Regions from separate parts of the Falsiroseomonas sp. HC035 genome, predicted to be linked through region 1. Evidence: predicted binding sites of a transcription regulator. Region 1 holds the regulator's gene; the other holds the start of a gene.
The links. The regulator HrcA, encoded in region 1, represses chaperone genes, less so after heat shock. The targets are predictions, from matches to a motif close to GTTNGCACTCNCNNNNNGNGAGTGCNAAC.
Positions count from the first base shown of each region.

Region 2: groES (co-chaperone GroES) is a predicted target of HrcA. The motif match lies at 6,464-6,492, and genes of this name have one in related genera.

Region 1 is NZ_JBNXUN010000002.1:568,682-576,524, forward strand. It holds gene ACLF3G_RS07170 (Smr/MutS family protein) at 1-116, opposite strand, end outside; gene ACLF3G_RS07175 (LutC/YkgG family protein) at 126-893, opposite strand; gene ACLF3G_RS07180 (hypothetical protein) at 890-1,135, opposite strand; gene ACLF3G_RS07185 (LutB/LldF family L-lactate oxidation iron-sulfur protein) at 1,132-2,568, opposite strand; gene ACLF3G_RS07190 (hypothetical protein) at 2,641-3,588, opposite strand; gene hrcA (heat-inducible transcriptional repressor HrcA) at 3,581-4,687, opposite strand; gene ACLF3G_RS07200 (hypothetical protein) at 4,970-5,185, shown strand; gene ACLF3G_RS07205 (hypothetical protein) at 5,217-5,846, shown strand; gene ACLF3G_RS07210 (GlsB/YeaQ/YmgE family stress response membrane protein) at 5,905-6,159, shown strand; gene ACLF3G_RS07215 (D-Ala-D-Ala carboxypeptidase family metallohydrolase) at 6,334-6,921, opposite strand; gene gshB (glutathione synthase) at 6,984-7,843, opposite strand, start outside.
Region 2 is NZ_JBNXUN010000005.1:25,492-33,334, reverse strand. It holds gene ACLF3G_RS12615 (hypothetical protein) at 1-106, shown strand, start outside; gene ACLF3G_RS12610 (MBL fold metallo-hydrolase) at 99-1,004, opposite strand; gene ACLF3G_RS12605 (amidohydrolase family protein) at 1,058-2,239, opposite strand; gene ACLF3G_RS12600 (threonine dehydratase) at 2,236-3,192, opposite strand; gene ACLF3G_RS12595 (hypothetical protein) at 3,268-3,807, shown strand; gene ACLF3G_RS12590 (cold-shock protein) at 3,843-4,046, opposite strand; gene groL (chaperonin GroEL) at 4,329-5,978, opposite strand; gene groES (co-chaperone GroES) at 6,077-6,388, opposite strand; gene ACLF3G_RS12575 (usg protein) at 6,671-6,964, shown strand; gene ACLF3G_RS12570 (hypothetical protein) at 6,951-7,475, opposite strand; gene ACLF3G_RS12565 (TVP38/TMEM64 family protein) at 7,533-7,843, opposite strand, start outside.

The DNA of each region.
Region 1 (7,843 bases):
GGCGCCGGCGGCTCGGGTGGCGCAGGGGGCCGCTCATGCCCGAACAATGGGGAGATCTCGGCAGTGAAGGCGCGCCACAGCGCGAGGTCGGCCGGGCTCAGCCGCTTGGCGCGCATGGGGATTGCTCAGTCGCCCGGGACGGCGGCGGTGCCGGGCTGCGCCACCGCCTCGGCCCGGGCCTCCGCGGGGCTTTCCATGCGCGGGGCGGGCTCGTCCTCGATCAGCAGGATGTGCAGCCGGCGCGGGCCGTGGGCGCCGAGTTCCAGCGTCTGCTCGATATCGGCGGAACGCGACGGGCCGGTGACCAGCATGATGTTGCGCGGCATGAAGCCACCAGTCAGCGCATCCGCCTGCCCGGCCCGCAGCCGGTCCCAGGCTTCCTCATAGGCGCCGACCACGTCGGAGGCGCGCAGCACCGCGATCTCGGTATCCGGCAGCAGGTTCAGCGTGGTCGGACGCTCGGGACCGGAGGGCAGCACCAGCGTGCCGGTCTCCGCGATGCCGGCCCAGGCATGTTGCAGGGAGACCGCATCGCCATCCTGCGCGCGGCGGGCCTCGCGTTCCAGCATCGGGCGAGTCGACCAGTCGATGCCCAGCAGGTCCGGATGCGGCGCCATCACCAGGCGGGAGGGCAGGTTCTGCGCGGCCAGGTAATCCGCCACCGCGGCCGGAATTGCGGCTGCGTCCGGCACCCGCTCAACCGTGGCGAATTCCTTCTCGGCGTTGCGGATGAACAGCGCGATCTGTTCGGCGCGCGGCAGGCGGGACCGCGCCGGGATCAGGTGGCGCGGGTGGGTGGCGAGCCGCCCTTCCAGCATCGCCGCCTGGTCGGCGGGCAGCGGGCCGCGCTTCAGGCCGCGGCGGATGGCGCCGAGGATGGCGTCCTTGGTCATTGGCGATCCTGCTCCAACGCTTCGCGGACCGCCTGTTCCAGCCGGGCCAGCGCGGTCTCGATGCGGTCGAGATCCTCGTTCAGCCGCGCCGCGGGGGTGGTGGCGTCGATCCGGGCGTAGATTTCCTCGAGCGTTCCGGTTGGGCGGGGCGCCACGCGGTCCGGCGCGCGCTGGTCCGGGAAGGGGTAGCCGCGGACGCGCTCGGCCTCGTCGCCGGCTGGCTCATAAGGTGGACGGTTCATCGGCGGCGTGCCCCGTGCCGGGTGGTGCGGTAGCGGGCCATGAAGGTGCCGCCCGGCTCCGGCGCCGGCAGGTCCCGCCCCGCCGTCCAACCGCGGGCCAGCGGCAGCGACTTGAACCCGCCCTTGCCGCGGCCGAGCAGTGACAGCGCGCCGATGCCGAGCTTCGTCGCCATCCGGTACATCCCCGGCCGCTTCGCGAACCAGGCCCAGAAGGCAAGGCCGGAGCGCACGGATTGCGGCGACAGGTGCCGCTCGAATTCGCGTTCCCGCCAATGCCGCATCAGCTTCGGCAGCGGGATCTTCACCGGGCAGACGCTCTCGCACTTGCCGCAGAAGGTCGACGCGTTGGGCAGGTTGCCGGCCTTGTCGATGCCGATCAGGGTGGGGGTCAGCACGCTGCCCATCGGGCCAGGGTAGACCCAGCCATAGGCATGCCCGCCGGCGACGCCATAGACCGGGCAGTGGTTCATGCAGGCGGCGCAGCGGATGCAGCGCAGCATTTCCTGGAAGTCGGTGCCGATCATGTTGGACCGGCCATTGTCGATCAGGACCACGTGGTAGTCCTCCGGCCCATCCAGGTCGCCATCGCGCCGGATGCCGGTGGAAAGGGTGGTGTAGACGGAGAAATCCTGGCCGGTGGCGGACCGTGCGAGCAGCCGCAGCAGGCTGGTCGCATCCTCCAGCGTGGGCACCACCTTCTCGATGCTGGCCAGCACGATGTGCGTCTTCGGCAGGGTCTGCGTCAGGTCGCCATTGCCCTCGTTGGTGACGATGACGTTGCTGCCGGTCTCGGCGATCAGGAAGTTGGCGCCGGTGATGCCGACATCGGCGGCGAGGAAGCGGGAGCGCAGCTTGGTCCGCGCCTCCGCCATGATATCGCTGCGTTCGTGGAACACCCGGTCCTTCGGCAGTTCCGTATGGATCTCCCGGAACGTGCTCTCCCAGTCCTCGCGGTTGAGGTGGAAGGCCGGGCCGATGATGTGGCTCGGCGGCTCCTTGCGGATTTGCAGAATGTATTCGCCGAGGTCGGTCTCCACCGGCTCGATGCCATGCGCCTCCAGGTGGTCGTTGATGCCGAGTTCCTCGGAGATCATCGACTTGCCCTTGGTGACCGTGCGCGCGCCCTTGTCGCGGCAGATCTTCAGGACCGTGGCGCGGGCGTCATCCGCGGTGGAACACCAGTGCACCGTACCGCCGGCGCGCTCCACCTTCGCCGCATAGGCTTCCAGGTAGAAGTCCAGGTTCGCCAGCGTGTGGTTCTTGATGTCCCGGCCGATGTCGCGCAGCCGCTCGAACTCCGGCAGCGCCGCCACCGCCGCCGCCCGCTTGGCGTGCGAGGTGCCCTTGCTGCGGTCGAGCGCCTTCTGCAGGCCGACATCGGCCAGGGCGCGGGAGGCGTTCGCCTTGAAGGCGGGGGAGGTGATGTGGACCACGGGGCGCTCCTGCTTCCCCCTGATATAGCCGGGAAAAGCGCCGCGTGCAGTACCGGCCTGGCCAGGCCCGTATCAAGCCGTTGCGGCCTGCCGCAGGAGCAGCCCGAACCCCTCCAGCACCGCCGCGCTGGGTCGCGTGGATTTGCCGTAGCGGTGCTGGCGCAGCCCAAGCCAGGTGGCGGCGAAACGCTGCTTTTCGGCGCATCCCGACGCGGCCAGCGCGCCGGTGACGAAGCGCGCCACCTTCGGCGCCGCAGCGTCCACGAAAGCCCGGAGGTACGCCGCATGATCGGCGGCATCGGCCAGGCGCCAGCCGCGGACCGCACGGTCGAGATCGGGCGCGCCGACGCTGGCGAGAATCGGGCGGTAGATCTCGTCCGCCTCCGCACCCGAATCATCGGGGCCCTGGCGAAACAGCTCCGCCTCGAAACGGGCCCGGGTCGCCTGGTCGGCCGGGCTGCCCAGCAGCCGCCCGACCAGGTCGCCGAAGCAATCGAGGTCCCCGGTGAAGATCGCATCGAAGGACACGACCAGCGTCCGTTCGGGAAAGCTCGCCAGCGCATCCAGGGCCAGGATCCACTCCCACAGGCCGATCAGCCCGGTCTGGTGCACATCCCAGCCGCGCCGCTGCCGGGCGGCCTTGACGTCCCAGGACCGCAGGAAGCCCGCGGTGCCGCGATGGATCACGAGGTTCCGGCAGTCGGGGAATTGCGCCCGAAGCTGGGAGACGATGCTGACATAGCCGGGATGCTTGTTGCCATACAGCGCGACGCCGCCGGCCTTCAGCTTGGCGCGCAGCAGGGCCCGCGCCCGCGTCAGTTCCTCGGCGCCGATCCAGCCTCGGTCGCCACCCAGGACGAAGCGGGGGAACCGGGGTTCGGGCGGCTGCGGCTGGAAGCCGATCTGGCCTTCATGCAGGCAGAAGATGCCGGGGACCAGGTTGGCCGCCCGCTCGAGTGCCGTGGTGCCGGAGCGGGCGACACCCCAGATCACGAAGCCGAGTGGGTGATCGCTATCCAAGCAACCGCCCGATCACCCGCGCCGTGTAATCCACCACCGGGATGATCCGCCCGTAGTTGATCCGCGTCGGACCGATCACCCCGATGGCGCCGACGATCTGTTCCGCGCCGTTGCGGAAGGGCGAGACCACCATCGAGAGCCCTGCGCTGTCGAACAGCCCGCTCTCGGCGCCGATGAAGATCTGCACCCCCTCCCCGCGCTGCGCGAGATCCAGCAGCCGCAGCATGGTCTCCTGCGCCTCCAGCCGTTCGAACAGAGCCTGGATTTCCTGCACGCGCTGGGCGTAGTCCAGGTTCTGGCCCAAATTCTGCAACAGCTTGGCCTGGCCGCGCAGGATCAGCGAGCCGCCGGCGCCGCCGGACCAGGTGCCGAGCCCGGCCTCGATCACCTGATTGGTCAGGGCGTCCAGCGCGGTGCGGTTGGCGGATATCTCCTCCGCCACCGTGCCACGGGTTTCTTCCAGCGTGCGGCCGGACAGGCGGGCGTTCAGGTAGTTGCTGGCCTGTTGCAGGGCGCTGGGCGGCAGGCCGAGCGGCACCTCGATGACGCGGTTTTCCACCTGGCCATCGGCGGTGACCAGCACCACCAGGGCGCGGCCGGTGCCCAGCGCCACGAATTCGATGTGCCGCACCGGCGCTTCCCGCTTCGGCGCCACCACCAGGCCCGCGGCGCCTGCCAAGCCCGACAGCATCTGGCTGGCCTCGCCGAGGGTTTCCTGCAGGGACCGGCCGCCGGCGGCGCAGCGCGCGGCGATCGCATCCCGCTCCTCTTCCGGCAGTGCGCCGAATTGCAGCAGGCCGTCGACGAACAGGCGCAACCCACGCTCCGTCGGCAGGCGCCCGGCGGACGTGTGCGGGGCGAACAGCAGCCCGGCTTCCTCCAGATCCGCCATGACGTTGCGGATGGTGGCCGGGGACAGCGAATGCGGCAGGCGGCGCGACAGGGTGCGGGAGCCGACCGGCTCGCCGGTCTGGACGTAGGTCTCCACCAGCTCCCGCAGCACCGCGGCACTGCGCTCATCGAGCCCCGGCGGCAAGGGAATGGCCGTGTGGGCGAAGGTCATGCTGGGCGCCCCGGTTGGGCGCGGCGGCCTGGTGATGGGACCCATGGCGATCCGGTCCGTGAAGATTTCATTGCGACGCTAGGGGCCTGCGATGGTGCGGGTCAACCTTGCGACCACCGATAGGTCATGCCGGGCCGCCCGACCTGCAAGATCAGCCGCCCTCACGTTGCGGCAAGGTTTCGACACAGTCGTGCCATGCGGTGGTTACAACGCCCTGGTCTGGTGTGCCTGGCGAACAGGGGTGACGAGGATGACCGGCCAGGGGCAGGCACCGGCGGAGTTGTGGGCGGCCCTGCTGCGGGCCTGGCTGCCACGGCCATGACGGCGATCTTCGCCGCGGCGACGTTGATGTTGGCAGGCGGGGCCGGGCTGCTGGCTTCCCTGCTGGTCGCACCGCTGCGCAGCGCGGCGCGGATGGCGACGCTGGTGGTGGCCTCCGCGGCCGCGGTCGGGCTCGGCCTGCTGCTGCTGGTCGGGCTGCCGGAGACGCTGCCCTTCTTCACGACCGAGGTGGCGACCCCGATCCGAGGTTGACGCGGCCGGCATGGCCCCGGCAGGTGGCGGCATGGCCCTGCTTCGCCTGATTGTCCTGTGCCTGCTGCTGTGGCCCCTCGCCGCGCGGGCGCAACCGGACCCCTGGACTGCCTGCGCCCGCGCCATCGCGGCGGCGGAGGCGCGCAGCGGCATCCCGGACGGCCTGCTGCTGGCCATCGCCCGCGTCGAGAGCGGCCGCGCCAGGCCGGGCGGCGGCACCGCCCCCTGGCCTTTCGCGCTGAACGCCGGCGGCGAGGGCCTCTTCCCGGAATCCGCGGCGGAGGCGGTGGAGACCGTGCAGGCCCTGCGCGCCGCCGGGCGACGGTCCATCGATGTCGGCTGCATGCAGGTGAACCTGGTGTATCACCCGGAGGCCTTCCTGGACCTCGCCACCGCCTTCGACCCGCAGGTCAACGTCGCCTACGCCGTGCGCTTCCTGCGGGAGCTGCGCGGCCGCACCGGGAGCTGGGCGGAGGCGGTGGCGCAGTATCATTCGATGGAGCCTGGCCGCGGGCTCGCCTACCACACCAAGGTTCGCGTCGCGCGCGGCGCCGCCCTGCCGGCGCGGACGGTAGCGGGGCTGTGCCCGCCGGGGCGGCAGGCGCGGCTGGTGATCCCGCCGGGGGCCGGGGCGCGGCCGCGGATGGTTTGCGGCAGATAGATTGGGAACCGCGAGGGTTTTTGGCGCTTACATCGCCATCGGGGCAGGGAGAGTGCACGTGGGTTTCATCTGGACGATCATCATCGGCTTCCTCGCGGGCGCGCTCGCGAAGTTCCTCATGCCGGGGCGCGATCCCGGCGGGTTCATCATCACCATCCTGCTCGGCATCGTCGGTGCCGTGGTGGCGACCTGGCTCGGCCAGGCAGTGGGCTGGTATCGAGCTGGGGAGGGCGCGGGCTTCATCGGCGCGGTTGTCGGCGCAGTGATCGTGCTGGCAATATACCGCATGGTCATCGGCCGCCGTGCCACCTGATACCAAATCTTATTGATTGGAACCTGCGCCCGCCGAAGGCGGGCGAGCGGTCGGATGGCCGCCGCGCCAAGGGGCGCGCAGCCAAGCCGGCGGTTGCCGGCGCCGGCGATCGCAGCGGTGATCGGCCACGATCACCGGAATTGGTAAGTGGCACGCCCTGGGGCAGGCCAGCAGTCATTCGGACATCTTGCTGGTCTGCCCGCGTGTGTCGATGTGGCAGAAATTTTCGCTTGGATAAGCGTGGATGTAGCCCTTGAAGGCGAACCACACGCCGAGCGGCCAGACCCGCCAGGTGCGGGGCAGTTCTCCGAACGGGATGGTGCCGGCCTTCACCTTCTCGGCCTTCCTTTCGAACATCACCGGGGAGTGGAACATCCTCCCGCTGTTGCTCCATTCCATCAGGATCTTCTCGATATCGGTGCAGGGCATGCCGGCGACTTTGAAGTCGATGGCGCTGAAGGCCATGTGCTGGCTGGTCTTGGCGCGGCCGGTGTAGCCGGTGGATTTGTCGCTCGATGCCTGGTTGTAGGCCTCGCTGCGGTAGATGCTGACCAGGCTGATCGATTTGCCGAGATGTTCCCGCAACGCATCCAGCACCAGGATGGTGGGGATGATGTTGTCCCACAGCCGCTCCGGCGGCTTGCTGTTCGCCGTGCCGAACTTGTTCTTGGCCGAGGTCCGCGCCAGCAATTCGCCGGGGCTGAAATACTTCAGCCCCAGCCCGCCGATCCGCGCGTCGAAATCCGTCCTGTAGTCGCCCATCTCCGTATCCTCCCGGCAGGGAGGCTACGGTCGGTTCCGCCTCACAGCGGTTTCGCCCGATTTCAGGCCTGGACCTTGGCTTCGATGGCGTCCCACAGGGCGCGTTCCAGGTGGATGCCGTCGAAGCGGGCGATCTCCTGCAAGCCGGTGGGGGAGGTCACGTTGATCTCGGTCAGGTAGCCACCGATGACGTCGATGCCGACGAAGATCATGCCGCGCGCCTTCAACTCCGGTCCGATCACGGCGCAGATCTCGCGCTCCCGGTCGGTCAGCGTCGTCTGCATGGGCGTGCCGCCGACATGCATGTTGCTGCGCGCCTCGCCGGCCGCCGGCACGCGGTTGATGGCGCCCATGGCAACGCCGTCCACCAGGATGATGCGCTTGTCACCCTCCCGCACCGCGGAGACGTATTTCTGGATCACCAGCGGCTCCCGCGATCGCTCCGTGAACATCTCCACCAGCGCATTCATGTTCGGGTCTTCCGGGCGCAGGTGGAACACGCCGGCGCCGCCATTGCCGAACAGCGGCTTGATGATGATGTCGCCGTGCTTCTGGCGGAACTTCCGGATCTGCCCGACATCGGCGGTGACCAGCGTTTCCGGCATCAGGTCGGGGAAGTGGGTGACGTAGAGCTTCTCCGGCGCGTTGCGGACGCTGGCCGGGTCGTTCACCACCAGGGTCTTCGGGTGGATATGTTCCAGGATGTGCGTCGCCGTGATGTAGGCCATGTCGAAGGGCGGGTCCTGGCGCATCAGCACCACGTCCACCCCGCCCAGGTCGATCTCCTGCTTCGGGCCGAGGGTGAAGTGGCGGCCCTTCTCCCGCCGCACCTCCACCGTCTCCGCCTGCGCCAGCACCCGGCCGCCAAGCAGGGCCAGGTCGCGGACGTGGTAGTGCCATAGGGCGTGGCCGCGCGACTGCG
Region 2 (7,843 bases), on a different contig from region 1:
CTCCTCGAAATCCTGGAACACCTCCCACCCCACCCGCGGCTGCACCATGGAAGCCTTTCGCAGCACCGGCGGCGCCGGGCTGTTCTACTGCTTCGCCGTCAACTGACCTCGGCGGCCGCCTCGCCGCCATCCGCTGCGATCGGCGGCGCGTAGTCGCTCTCGCTCCAGGCCGACATCGCCACGAACTCGACCGGGTCGTGGGTGCAGAACACCGCGATGTCGGCCACTGGCTGGCGCAGCATCTGCCGCAGCCGCGCCAGGCTCTCGCGCTGCGCCGTGATGTCATCGGCCATGAAGCGCTCATAGGCACCGACCAGCGGCGGCGGCGTGCCGTCGCCATGCGCCTCGTCCCGGTTGAAGTAGGTGTCACCGGCATGCAACATCCAGCCACGCGCGCCCTTGACCGCGACGCCAGCATGGCCGGGCGTATGGCCGGGCAGCGGCACCAGCAGGATCTCGGGCGGAAGGCCCTGCATCTCCCGCACGTTGCGCAGGCCGAAGAAGGTCTCGCCGCCGCCCCGCCGGCCGAGCCGCGTCTCCACCGGCTGCCAGCGCCCGGTATCGCCCCACTGCACCGGCCGCCAGCGCGTGCGGTCGAGGAAGCTGCGCCGGTCCGTCGCCGCCTCGGCTTCGGCCGCCGTCAGGTGGACGGTCGCGTGCGGGAAATCCACCAGCCCGCCGGCATGGTCGAAATCCAGATGTGTCAGCACGATGTGCCGCACATCACTCGGCGCGAAGCCCAGCTTCTTCAGGCGGCGGATCGCGGTGTGCTCCGGGTCCATCCGGGCGCGTAGCAGCGCCAGGTTCCACCCCGGCAGCCGCGGCGTCGGACGCATCGTGTCGCGTAGTCCGAAGCCGGTATCGACTAGCACCAGCCCATGTGCCGGCGTCTCCAGCAGCAGGCAGTGGCAGGTGATGCGCGCCACCAGGCCAGGGCTGACTCCATCCATCAGCCGGCCGCCGAGCGGGCGGCATGGCCCCAGGTCGAAATGGTGGATCTTCATCGGCGTCTCCTGCCCTCGCTGGGCAGGAAACGGCGGAGCCGCACAGCCGTTCGTTACGGTACCAACGTGCCATCCCGCCCCATGACCTGGCCATGGCTCAGCACCAGCCGCCGCGGCGGCGTGGCCACCACCGCCTCGGCCACCGTCTCCGCCTCCACCAGCACCAAATCGGCCCGCGCCCCCGGCACCAGGCCGTACCGGTCAAACCCGCAGCCCTCCGCCGCCCACTCCGTGACGGTGGCGAGCGCCCAGGCGATTTCGTCGTCACGCCGGAACTCGTTCTTCAGCCCGACCAGCATGGCCCGCTGCAGCATGTCCGGCATGTTGTAGGGGGTCCAGGTGTCACGGATGCCGTCATTCCCCGCGAAGATCTTCCCGCCCGCCGCCCGCACCGCTCTCACGGACGGTACGGCGCGGGAGGGTGGCGCGGTGGTGGCGATGGCGATGCCGGCCTCCGCCAAAGCCGCATACAAAGCCGGCGCACGCGCCACATCGCCCAGGCAGAAGCCGTGGCTGATCACCACCCGCCCCTGCATGCCCAGCGCCAGCGTCCGTTCGATCGTCAACTCCAGCGCGAAGGCCCCCAACTCCCCCGGCTCATGCAGGTGGATGTCCAGCGGCTTGCCGTGTCTCTCGGAGAGCGAAAAGACCGCATCCAGATGCCCCTTCGGATCGCGGTCGATGCCGGAGGGATCAAGCCCGCCGACGATATCCGCGCCGTTCCGCAGCGCCTGTTCCAGCAGGTCCAGCGTCCCTGGCCGCACCAGCAAGCCGGATTGCGGAAAGGCCACCACCTGGATGTCCATCCGCCCACGCAGCGCCTCACGCAGCGCCACCAGTGCGTCGGAATGGGTGGTGCCGATTTCCGTATCGACATCGGCGAAGCTGCGGATGCGGGTGGTGCCGCGGGCCAGGAACTGCTCCGCCAGCCGTGCCGATTGCGCGGCCGGGTCGAAGCCGTGGTGACGCGCGGCGCGCTCCGACTCGATTCGGTCGATCAGTCGCGGCCCGACCTCGTTGGTCCACCAGCCCATGCCCCAGCGGGACTTGTCGAGATGGGTATGCCCCTCCACGAAGGCAGGCAGCGCCAGCAGGCCCTGCCCGTCCTCAAGCTTGGCCCCGTCCGGCGCGGCAAGTCCCGCACCAATGGCGGAAATGGTGTCGCCCGCGACTATGATATCGACGGCGGCGCCGCCCATTGGCCGGCAGTTGCGCAGCAGCAGATGTTCGTTCATGGCGCCATCACCCAGTCCCGGAACAGATCAAGGTCTATGTTGCCGCCGCACAGGATGGTGGCGACGCGCTTCCCTGCCATGCGGTCGCGTTCCTGCATCAGGGCCGCCAGCGGTGCCGCGCCGGCACCCTCCGCCAGGTTGTGCGTGTCCTGCCAGTAGGCGCGGATTGCCGCCGCAACCTCGTCATCCCTCACCGTCACGATGCGCGCGGCGCCCTTCGCGATGATCGCCAGCGCGCCGGCATCCGGCACCCGCGTCGCCATGCCATCCGCGTTGGTCTCCGCCCGTTCCGTCGTCACCACCCGTCCCGCGGCGACGCTGCGGGCGTAGGAATCTGCGCCGGTGCTCTGCACGCCGATGATCTCGGTCGACAGGCCTAGCAGGTTCCGCGCCATGATGCAGCCGCAGATGCCCGAGCCGAGCCCGATCGGCACATACAGCGAATCCAGCGGCGGGGCCGCCCGGAAAAGCTCCAGCGCATAAGTGGCGACACCCCGCACCAGATCCGGCGCGAAGGAGGGTGCGAATTCCAGCCCCTCCACCGCCGCCAGCCGCATCGCCTCCTCCCGCGCCGCGTCGAAATCGGCGCCATGTTCGACCAGTCTGGCGCCCTGCGCCCGCATCGCCGCGTTCTTCTCAACGCTGTTGCCGACCGGCACGACGATGGTCACCGCCACCCCGAGCCGCGCCCCCGCATAGGCCAGCGACTGCCCATGGTTGCCCCGCGTGGCGGAGATGATGCCCGGCACCTGCGGCCGTTCCCGCTTCAGCCGCTCCATGAACACCAGCCCGCCGCGCACCTTGAAGGCGCCGGTCGGCGTGTGGTTCTCGTGCTTCACCCAGACCTCCGCCCCGGTGCGCGTGGCGAGCAGAGGCCAGGCGAATTGCGGGGTTGGCGGGAACACGGCGTGGACCAGCCTTGCGGCGTCCTCCAGCGCGGGCAGGTCGAACACGCGGCATCCTTTCTCGGAACAATCGGCGGCGGAGGGCGTTCTCCGCTGTGACGCAACTTAACGGAGGATTCCGCCATGGCCATCACGGTGGACAGCAGCCAGTGGACCGGACAGGGCCAGGATGCCGCCAAGGCGGTGCCCGTTGTTTGGGGTGAGTTCGCCGACGATGCCGCGCGCGACCGCGCGGCCGGGCTGCTGCGCGCCGAAGGCGCGAAGCGGGACGACCCGACGACCCCGCCCGCCACCACGGAGACAGACGCGCCGTTGAACCCGCCGGACGAGCACCCGGAGGAGGCGGACCTGCGCAACCGCCGTCAGCTCGCCGTTGGCACCGCGATGGCGGCCACCGCGATGGGTGCCGCGGGCCTGGTGATCGCAACGGGCGGCGCGCTGCTGCCGGCAGTCGCGGCCGCGGCGGCCGCAGGAGCCGGGACGGGCATCGCCGGCGAGGCCGTGGCCGCCGCCGTCTCCGACACGCCTGGCGAGGAAACCCGACCGCCGCCGACCAATGGTGCGCTGATCGGTCTGCGCGCCCCGGACGAAGCCACACGCCAGGCGGCGGAGGCGCGCCTGCGCGAACTGGGCGCCATCAACATCATCTACGACGACGCCTGAATTGGAACGGGCGGGGTGGTGCCCCGCCCGCCCTGTCACAACGGACGCAGGTTGATGGCCGCCGCCTTGCCGCGTTCCATCGCGACCTCATAGGATACCTGCTGGCCCTCGTTGAGGCCTTGCAAGCCGGCCTTCTGCACGGCGGTGATGTGGACGAAAACGTCCTTCCCGCCATCCTGCGGGACGATGAAGCCGAAGCCCTTCGTCGCGTTGAACCACTTCACGGTGCCAGTCGCCATGCGAGCCGGGCTCCTTCCCTGGACGAGCAGACCTGGGCGACCATCGCCCAGGCAGGCCATGCGGCGGCGGAACCTGGAGGCGGCCCGGGGCATGGTCCGGGAGGCACGGCGAGGCAAGCCGGTACGCGATGACAAGGCCAGCATGGGCAGCGGTATATCGGCTGTCAAAGCCAGGACGAGGCGGTCACGCCCTTGTCAGAATTATGTCCCAACGCACAAAAAAGAGGCGGACCTTTCGGTCCGCCTCCTTTTCGTTCAGCGTGGAGCCTGATCGCGGAGCGATCAGAAATCCATGTCGCCGCCCATGCCGCCCATGCCGCCGCCGCCACCGCCGCCGCCGGCCGGAGCCTTCGCCGGCCGCTCGGCCACCATGGCTTCGGTGGTGATCAGCAGCGATGCGACAGAGGCCGCATCCTGCAGCGCCGTGCGCACGACCTTGGTCGGGTCGATGATGCCGGCTTCCACCAGGTTCTTGTACTCGTCCTTCTGGGCGTCGTAGCCGAACTCGTAGGTATCGGTACGCAGCACCTCACCGGCCACCACGGCGCCGTCCTTGCCGGCGTTCTCGGCGATCTGCTTCAGCGGCGCCTGGATGGCGCGCCGAACGATCTCGATGCCGACCTGCTCGTCGCTGTTCGCACCCTTCAGGGTGTGCAGGTTGGTGGAGGCGCGCAGTAGCGCGGTCCCGCCGCCCGGCACGATGCCTTCCTGGACCGCGGCGCGGGTCGCATGCAGCGCGTCGTCGACGCGATCCTTGCGCTCCTTCACCTCGACCTCGGTCGAGCCGCCGACGCGGATGACGGCGACGCCACCGGCCAGCTTCGCCAGGCGCTCCTGCAGCTTCTCGCGGTCGTAGTCCGAGGTGGTCTCCTCGATCTGCGCCTTGATCTGCTCGCAGCGGCCCTGGATCTCGGTCTTCTCGCCGGCGCCGTCGACGATCGTGGTGTTTTCCTTCTCGATCTTCACGAGCTTGGCGCGGCCGAGCATGGCGAGCGTCACGTTCTCGAGCTTGATGCCGAGGTCTTCGGAAATCACCTGGCCACCGGTCAGGATCGCGATGTCTTCCAGCATCGCCTTGCGGCGATCACCGAAGCCCGGCGCCTTGACGGCGGCGATCTTCAGGCCACCACGCAGCTTGTTCACGACCAGGGTTGCGAGCGCCTCGCCCTCGACGTCCTCGGCCACGATCACCAGCGGGCGACCGGACTGCACGACGGCCTCGAGCAGCGGCAGCATCGGCTGCAGCTGGGACAGCTTCTTCTCGAAGATGAGGAGGTAGGGGTTCTCCATCTCCGCGATCATCTTCTCCGCATTCGTGATGAAGTACGGGGAGACGTAGCCGCGGTCGAACTGCATGCCCTCGACGACGTCGAGTTCGGTCTGGATGGACTTGGCTTCCTCGACGGTGATGACACCCTCGTTGCCAACCTTCTCCATCGCCTTGGCGATCATCTCGCCGATCTCGTTCTCGCCATTGGCGGAGAGCGTGCCGACCTGCGCCACTTCGGCGGACGTCGTGATCTTCTTCGTCTTGGTCTCGAGCTCGGCGACGATCTGCGTCACGGCCTTGTCGATGCCGCGCTTCAGGTCCATCGGGTTCATGCCGGCGGCCACGGCCTTGGCACCCTCGCGGATGATGGCCTGGGCCAGCACCGTCGCGGTGGTCGTGCCGTCACCGGCGGTGTCGTTGGTCTTCGAGGCCACTTCGCGCACCATCTGCGCGCCCATGTTCTCGAACTTGTCGGCCAGCTCGATTTCCTTGGCGACCGTCACACCGTCCTTGGTGATGCGCGGGGCGCCGAAGGACTTGTCGAGGACCACGTTGCGGCCCTTGGGGCCCAGCGTCACCTTCACGGCGTCGGCCAGGATGTCCACGCCACGGATCATGCGCTCGCGCGCCGAGGCGCCGAACTTAACGTCTTTCGCTGCCATGTATTCTATTCCCTATCGTTCCGTTGAGGAGACCAGGCGAAGGTGCGGATGGCCGGTGGGCGGCATGGCGCGGAGTCCCGCGCCGCCGCCCAAGGGACTCAGGCCGCCTTCGCCACGGAAGGGGTGTCGAGGATGCCCATGATGTCGGACTCCTTCATGATGAGGAGCTCCTCGCCATCGAGCTTCACTTCGGTGCCCGACCACTTGCCGAACAGGATGCGGTCGCCGGCCTTGACGTCCAGGGCGCGGAGTTCGCCCTTGTCGTTCAGGGTGCCGGAGCCGACGGAGATGACTTCCCCTTCCTGCGGCTTCTCCTTGGCGGTGTCGGGGATGATGATGCCGCCCTTGCTCTTCTCTTCGGCCGTCACGCGGCGGACGAGAACGCGGTCATGCAGTGGACGAAAGCCCATGGACTTCTCCTGTCGCTTCCAAAAGATGGCAAGCTCTTCCGGAGATTTCACGGCCGACGGACCCGATTGGCGCCCGCTAGCACTCCCCCCAGAGGAGTGCCAGCGATGTAGGCCAGACCCACATTCCCGTCAAGTATCGGCAGCACTCTCGGAGTGCGAGTGCTAAGCGCTTGTTTGTGAAGGTTTTTCTTGCAACCTGCTGGTTTCCTCATGCGATGCTGCACTGCCGGCCACGCACGGCGCGGCATGTCGGAAGGCCCGGCCGGGCCAGGAAGGAGCACGATGGAACTCAGTGGCCTCGAACGCTTCGCACGATCCCCACTCGGCGCGCCGCCGCCGGACTGGCGGCTGACTACGGCGGAGATCCTGTACCACATGCCGGACCATCCCGGCCTGTTGCAGACCTTCATCTGGCAGAAGCACGACCTGGCGCCGAAATTCCCGGCGCTCGGCCAGTTCCTCGCCTTCTGGCAGCGCGAGATCGAGGGCCCGCTGCATTCCGTGCGCGTCGCCTCCGCCGCGCTGATCCGCCCGGCGGAACTGCGCTACGCCAACGGCCAGTTCATCCTGCACTGATCCCGGGCAGGACGCGCGCCAGACTGGCCGCGAACTCCTCCGGCTGGCCCCGGCCGAGCGGCGTGTTGTAGTGCCGCTTCCAGTAGGCGGCCATGCCGGCCACGTCGCCAGCGGCCGGCAGCCGGCCCGGGGCGCGCCGGTAGCGCAGCCGGGCCATCGCCGCGGCATAGACCGGATCGCGCAGCAGGACCTCCGGCTCCGGCTGCCCCTTCGGCAGCCCAGCCAGTGCCCGCATCCGCGCGGCCAGCGGCGGCCTGAAGGCCAGGAAGGTTTTCCAGATGTCGTCGTGGGTCACCGGCTCCATCTGGAAGTAGCCCAAGGCCGGACCGCGCGAGCCATCCCGGTTCGGCAACTGCCGTAGGTGGCGCAGCAGGCTTTCCTGCAAAGCTGTGCCCAGCAGCAGCAGCCGCACGCCCGGTCGCGCTGCCGGTGGGTCCAGCGCCAGCGCCACCAACGCCGGGTCGATGACCTTGAGGACGAAGGCACCCGGCGTCCAGATCACCTGTTCCATGCCGCGGCTCCTTCCGATCGAAGGTGCGACTAGCACGAATTAGGAACAAATTCCAGATCAATCCGGATCGCCATCCATCGCCCGCGCCGCCCGGTGCCGCCGCAGCAGCCACAGGCCCAGTCCGAAGGACACCAGCAGCAGCGCCGCGGCCAGGCCGAGTTGCCACGCGCCCTCCACCCGGATGCCCTTGCCGAGCAGCGCGAACACCACCGTCTGCGGCAGGTAGCCGATCGCCGAGCCCGCCAGGAACGGCCAGGCCGCCAGCCCCGCCATGCCCGCCAGCAGGTTCAGCGCCAGGTTGTTGCCCACCGGCAGCAGCCGCAGCGCCAGCGTCGCCTGGAACGGGCTCTGCACCAGCGCGTCGCGCA